One region of the Streptomyces sp. NPDC043685 genome, then DNA from elsewhere that is predicted to be linked to it. Evidence: predicted binding sites of a transcription regulator. Region 1 holds the regulator's gene; the other holds the start of a gene.

Region 1 (3,378 bases):
CGGCTTCTTCCACGGCGGGGTCAGGTCGGCGGAGTACTGGCGCATTCGAATGACGATAGGAGAAGGCGGACGGCGATCACCGCGACACGCCGAAACGCGCCGCCAGCGCGTCCCGTTGGGCCCGCACGAACGCCGCGTCCACCACCGCTCCGTGACCGGGCACGTACACCGCGTCCTCGCCGCCCAGGTCGAGCAGCCGGTCGAGGGCGGCAGGCCAGTGCGACGGCACCGCGTCGGGACCCGCCTGGGGTTCGCCGGACTCCTCGACCAGATCGCCGCAGAACACCACCTCCGGATCACCGGGCACCAGCACCGTCAGGTCGTGCGCGGTGTGCCCCGGCCCGACGTTCGCCAGCAGCACCTGCCGGCCGCCGCCCAGGTCGAGCGTCCGCTCGCCGGAGACCGGATGGCCGGGCGGGACCAGCCGCCGCGCCGCCTCCTCGGCCGTGGGCGCCGCCAGCCCGTTGCGGACCGCGTCCGCGAGCAGCTCCTCCCGGTCCCGCACCCGCGTCAGCACCGCGTCCACACCCACCGCCCCGAACACCTCCGCGTCCGGGAACGCCGCCGCCCCGAAGACATGATCGAAGTGCGGATGGGTCAGCGCGAGATGTGTCACATGCCGCCCCGTGAGCGATCGCGCCTGGGCACGCAGCTTCGCGCCCTCCGCGAGACTCGACCCCGCGTCGATCAGAAGGGCCGCGCCCTCCCCGGCGACCAGGCCCGCCGTGCAGTCCCACACCGGCAGCCGGCACCGCCCCACTCCGGCGGCCACGCGCTCCCATCCGAGGTCTTCCCAAGTCACCGTCATGCGGCGACGCTAGCGGTGCGCCCCGTCCGGGGCACGGCACCGCACGACCAGCCTTGCCGGGGGAGTACCCCACCGCCGTACACTGGGCCGGGGAATGCTGGCACTCGCACGCGCAGAGTGCCAGGCCGGACCGGCCGGGCAAGCAGGCGAAGACTTCTGGAGGTGTGCGCGATGCTCAGTGAACGCAGGCTCCAGGTGCTGCGCGCCATCGTCCAGGACTACGTCGGCACCGAGGAGCCGGTCGGCTCCAAGGCCCTCACCGAGCGGCACAACCTCGGCGTCTCCCCGGCGACCGTGCGCAACGACATGGCGGCCCTGGAGGACGAGGGGTACATCGCCCAGCCGCACACCAGCGCCGGGCGCATCCCCACCGACAAGGGCTACCGGCTGTTCGTCGACAAGCTCGCCGGCGTCAAGCCGATGACCGCGCCCGAGCGGCGCGCGATCCAGAACTTCCTGGAAGGCGCCGTCGACCTCGACGACGTCGTGGCGCGCACGGTACGGCTGCTCGCGCAGCTCACACGCCAGGTCGCCGTCGTGCAGTACCCGTCGCTGACCCGCTCGACCGTGCGGCACGTGGAGTTGCTCTCCCTGGCGCCCGCGCGGGTGATGCTCGTGCTGATCACGGACACCGGGCGGGTCGAGCAGCGGGTGGTGGACTGCCCGGCGCCCTTCGGCGAGGCCTCGCTCGCGGATCTGCGCGCGCGCCTCAACAGCCGCGTGGCGAACCGCCGTTTCGCGGATGTGCCGAGTCTGGTGGAGGATCTCCCGGAGGCGTTCGAGCACGAGGACCGGGGTACGGTCTCCACGGTGCTCTCCACACTCCTGGAGACGCTCGTCGAGGAGAACGAGGAGCGGCTGATGATCGGCGGCACCGCCAATCTGACCCGCTTCGGTCATGACTTCCCCCTCACGATCCGGCCCGTGCTGGAGGCGCTGGAGGAGCAGGTCGTGCTCCTCAAGCTGCTCGGCGAGGCGAAGGATCCGGGCGTGACCGTACGGATCGGTCACGAGAACGCCCACGAAGGACTCAACTCCACGTCCGTCGTGTCGGTCGGCTACGGTTCGGGCGGCGAGGCAGTCGCCAAGCTCGGCGTGGTCGGACCGACCCGCATGGACTACCCGGGAACGATGGGAGCGGTACGCGCAGTGGCACGGTACGTCGGACAGATCCTGGCGGAGTCGTAGTGGCCACGGACTACTACGCCGTACTCGGCGTGCGCCGCGACGCGTCGCAGGAAGAGATCAAGAAGGCCTTCCGGCGGCTCGCTCGCGAGCTGCACCCGGACGTCAACCCCGATCCGAAGACCCAGGAGCGGTTCAAGGAGATCAACGCCGCTTACGAGGTGCTGTCGGACCCGCAGAAGAAGCAGGTCTACGACCTCGGCGGCGATCCGCTCTCGCAGTCCGGCGGCGCTGGCGCGGGCGGCTTCGGAGCCGGCGGCTTCGGGAACTTCTCGGACATCATGGACGCCTTCTTCGGCACGGCGTCGCAGCGCGGACCGCGCTCGCGCACCCGCCGCGGCCAGGACGCCATGATCCGCATCGAGATCGAGCTCGACGATGCCGCCTTCGGTACGACCAAGGACATCCAGGTCGACACGGCCGTCGTCTGCAACACCTGCAACGGCGAGGGCGCGGCCCCGGGCACCTCCGCCCAGACGTGTGACATGTGCCGCGGCCGCGGTGAGGTCTCGCAGGTCACCCGGTCCTTCCTGGGCCAGGTCATGACCTCGCGCCCCTGCCCGCAGTGCCAGGGCTTCGGCACGGTCGTGCCCACCCCGTGCCCCGAGTGCGCGGGCGACGGCCGCGTCCGGTCCCGCCGCACGCTCACGGTCAAGATCCCGGCCGGTGTGGACAACGGCACGCGCATCCAGCTCGCCGGCGAGGGCGAGGTCGGCCCCGGCGGCGGTCCGGCCGGTGACCTCTACGTCGAGATCCACGAACTGCCCCACGCGCAGTTCCAGCGCCGCGGCGACGACCTGCACTGCACGGTCACGCTCCCCATGACGGCGGCGGCCCTCGGCACCAAGGTGCCGCTGGAGACGCTCGACGGCATGGAGGAGGTCGACATCCGCCCGGGCACCCAGTCCGGCCAGTCGATCCCGCTGCACGGCCGGGGCGTCACACACCTGCGCGGCGGCGGACGCGGCGACCTCATCGTCCACGTCGAGGTCCAGACCCCGACCAAGCTCGACCCCGAGCAGGAACGCCTGCTGCGCGAGCTCTCCAAACTCCGCGGCGAGGAACGGCCCACGGGGCAGTTCCAGCCCGGTCAGCAAGGGCTGTTCTCGCGCTTGAAGGACGCCTTCAACGGGCGCTGAGACCGGGCGTGCTTCTGGTCTATGCCAGTCGGCAGGCCGGATTCGGAGTAGTCCGGAGGACGTGACAACATGCCGTCATGTCCTCCGCACTGACCGATCTCTTCCCCCACCCGATCGTGCAGGCCCCCATGGCGGGCGGCGTCTCCGTGCCGCAGCTCGCCGCCGCCGTGTGCGAGGCGGGCGGGCTCGGCTTCCTCGCCGCCGGGTACAAGACCGCCGACGGGATGTACCAGGAGATCAAGCAGA
Region 2 (3,378 bases), on a different contig from region 1:
GTCGGAGTCCGTGGTCTCGATCTCGGCCTTGATCTGGGCGACGCGGCCCTGAACGTCGTCCTTGTTGCCGGCGCCGTCGACGACCGTGGTGTCGTCCTTGGTGACGGTGACACGGCGGGCGGAGCCGAGGACGTCCAGACCGACCTGGTCGAGCTTGAGGCCGACCTCCTCGGAGACGACCGTGGCGCCGGTGAGGATCGCAAGGTCCTGCAGCATCGCCTTGCGGCGGTCGCCGAAGCCGGGGGCCTTCACGGCGACGGCGTTGAACGTGCCGCGGATCTTGTTCACGACGAGGGTCGACAGGGCCTCGCCCTCGACGTCCTCGGCGATGATCAGCAGCGGCTTGGAGGCGTTGGACTGGATGACCTTCTCCAGCAGCGGCAGCAGGTCCGCGATGGCGGAGATCTTGCCCTGCGTGATGAGGATGTAGGGGTCGTCCAGGACGGCTTCCATGCGCTCCTGGTCCGTCACGAAGTACGGCGACAGGTAGCCCTTGTCGAAGGCCATGCCCTCGGTGAAGTCGAGCTCCAGACCGAAGGTGTTGGACTCCTCGACGGTGATGACACCGTCCTTGCCGACCTTGTCCATCGCCTCGGCGATGAGCTCGCCGACCTGGCTGTCCTGGGCGGACAGACCGGCGACGGCGGCGATGTCGGACTTCTCGTCGATCGGCCGGGCGGTCGCGAGGAGCTCCTCGGAGACCGCGGCGACGGCCGCGTCGATGCCCTTCTTCAGGGCGGCCGGGGAGGCACCCGCGGCGACGTTCTTCAGGCCCTCGCGCACGAGCGCCTGGGCGAGCACGGTCGCGGTGGTCGTACCGTCACCCGCGATGTCGTTGGTCTTGGTCGCCACCTCCTTGACCAGCTGGGCACCGAGGTTCTCGTACGGGTCCTCGACCTCGACCTCACGGGCGATGGTCACACCGTCGTTGGTGATGGTGGGAGCGCCGAACTTCTTGTCGATGACGACGTTGCGGCCCTTGGGGCCGATCGTCACCTTGACCGTGTCGGCAAGCTTGTTGACGCCGCGCTCGAGGGCGCGACGGGCGTCCTCGTCGAACTTCAGGATCTTCGCCATGGGAGCGTGAGCCCTCTTCCGGAATCAGGGGTTACGGCACTGCGCCCCGGGCGCCCGGCTCAATAGCGATCGCGGGGGCCAGGGGCGCAGTTCAAAGCAAGGTGCTGGGGTGAATCACTTCTCGACGATCGCGAGCACGTCGCGGGCCGAGAGGACGAGGTACTCCTCGCCGTTGTACTTCACCTCGGTGCCGCCGTACTTGCTGTAGAGCACGACGTCGCCGACGGAGACGTCGAGCGGAAGACGGTTACCGTCCTCGAAGCGGCCCGGGCCCACGGCCAGGACGACGCCCTCCTGGGGCTTCTCCTTGGCGGTGTCCGGGATGACCAGGCCAGAGGCGGTGGTCTGCTCGGCGTCGAGCGGCTGGACCACAATGCGGTCCTCGAGCGGCTTGATGGCAACCTTGGAGCTGGTGGTCGTCACGATCCGACCTCCCCCTTCGGAGATCTCACGGGGTTAACTGTCTGAGGTGGCGACCAGGTCGATCCGTCGTCGCGGGTGCCGGACCTGCCCGTCGCTGTGTTGGCACTCTCCTAGGGGGAGTGCCAGAGCCGAGACTATGACTGCGATTAGCACTCGGTCAAGCGGACTGCTAATTGCCGGCCGCGCGTCGGCCGGGCGTTCCCTCCAGGTAGTCCTCCAGCCGCCCCACCCGCAGGCCCTTCCGCTCGATCTCGCGCAGCAGCCGCACGGTCCGCCGCGCCAGGGTCGGGGAGGCCGTCTCGCCCGACGGCACCGAGACGATGTCACCGGCCCGCAGCCCGGAGCGGCCCCGGGCGTACGTCAGTTCGCCCTCGGCGTTCAGGGTCGCCCGCCACAGGACGACGGCCGTGATGCCGCAGTCGGCGGCCGCGCGCAGGGTCACCCGGTCGTAGGTGCCGTAGGGCGGGCGGAAGAGGCGGGGTGTGATGCCGAAGCGGGCGCGCAGCTTGTACTGCTGGCCGCAGATCTCGGCGCGCTGTCCGGCGTAGGGCAGGCCGCGCAGGGCGGAGTGGTCGAGGGTGTGGTTCTGGAGGGAGGCGCCGACCGCGCGCAGCCGGGCGAAGTGGCCGTAGCCGGGGCCCACGACGCTGTCGGTGAGGAACATGCTGACCGGAAGCCTCCGTGCGCGCACCAGGCCCACGAAGCGGGGGTCGCGTTCGGCGCCGTCGTCGTAGGTGAGGAAGACGACCGGGTCGCGGGTGGCGACGTGGTCCACGACGGGCGGCAGCGGGTGTGTGCCGCCCACCGCGCGGGCCGGGTCCTGGGCCCGGCCGTCGGCGGTGCCCTGCCGCTCCCCGGCCGCCCCGGCGCAGCCGGCCAGCAGGGCCGCGCACAGCACGGCGGCGGCCTGGCGCCTCACAGGTAGTCCTCCAGCCGCCCGACCGCGTACCCCTGGGCCGTGACGTTGTTCAGGAAGCGGCGGACCATGTCGGCCATCGTGCCCTTCCACTGGTCGCGGCCCCGGAAGTGCGTGAGGACGATGTCGCCCGGGCGCAGCTTGCGGTCCGCCTCGCGGTACTCCCAGTGGTCGGCGAAGACCTCCTCGTTCCACAGCGGGGCGTACACGATGCCGCAGGTCTTGGCGGCGCGCAGGGTCGCCCGGTCGTAGCTGCCGTAGGGCGGGCGGAAGAGGACCGGGCGGGTGCCGAACCGCCGCTCCAGGTAGCGCTGCATGCCGCAGATCTCGCGCTTCTGCTCCTGGTACGACATGCCCCGCAGGTTGGGGTGGTAGAGCGTGTGGTTGTTCAGGACCACGCCCCGGGACTGCATCTTCCGGAAGTACCGGGTGTCGTCCTTGACCAGGTAACCGCTGAGGAAGGCGGTGTACGGGACGTCCAGCTCGCTCATCATCCGCAGGAACGCGGGGTCCTTCTCGGCGCCGTCGTCGATGGTGAGGAAGACGACCTTGTCCCGGGTGGGGATCCGGGTGAAGACGGGCGGGAGGCCCAGCTCCCGGTGGTCCTCCACCTCGAAGCCCTTGCGGGTCCTGATCCTCGGCTTGTGCGCCGGGGGCGGCGGGGCGGAGAGGGGCACCTTGCGCAGGCCGAAGCGGCGCGCGGCGGCGACACGGGCGGCGTGCGCGGCGCGCAGCTTGGTGGCGTAGGAGTCGAGTGCGCGGGCCGGGGGCGCGTCGAGGGGCTGCTGGCCACCGGCCGGGGTGACCCGGTCGCTGTCGTCGCCCATCGCGCAGCCGGAGGCGATGGCGGCGAGGACGAGCACGGCGAGGACGATCCGGGCACCGGCGGGCGCCCGCCCCACTGCCCGGCTTTTGTCATTTTGTACGACTGCTCGCATGATGCCGGATCCTCGCAGCCCCCT

The links. Region 1 encodes HrcA, which represses chaperone genes, less so after heat shock. Its sites were predicted from a motif close to TTNGCACTCNGNNNNNCNGAGTGCNAA; they were not measured.
Region 2: the regulator HrcA is predicted to act here: its motif matches at 1,600-1,626, upstream of groES (co-chaperone GroES).

What each region holds. Positions count from the first base shown of each region.
Region 1 is NZ_JBWKCH010000002.1:550,666-554,043, forward strand. It holds gene AC0665_RS07200 (DUF3097 domain-containing protein) at 1-45, opposite strand, end outside; gene AC0665_RS07205 (MBL fold metallo-hydrolase) at 77-808, opposite strand; gene hrcA (heat-inducible transcriptional repressor HrcA) at 980-1,996, shown strand; gene dnaJ (molecular chaperone DnaJ) at 1,996-3,132, shown strand; gene AC0665_RS07220 (nitronate monooxygenase) at 3,210-3,378, shown strand, end outside.
Region 2 is NZ_JBWKCH010000001.1:319,509-322,886, reverse strand. It holds gene groL (chaperonin GroEL) at 1-1,077, opposite strand, end outside; gene groES (co-chaperone GroES) at 1,192-1,500, opposite strand; gene AC0665_RS01650 (polysaccharide deacetylase family protein) at 1,670-2,419, opposite strand; gene AC0665_RS01645 (polysaccharide deacetylase family protein) at 2,416-3,354, opposite strand.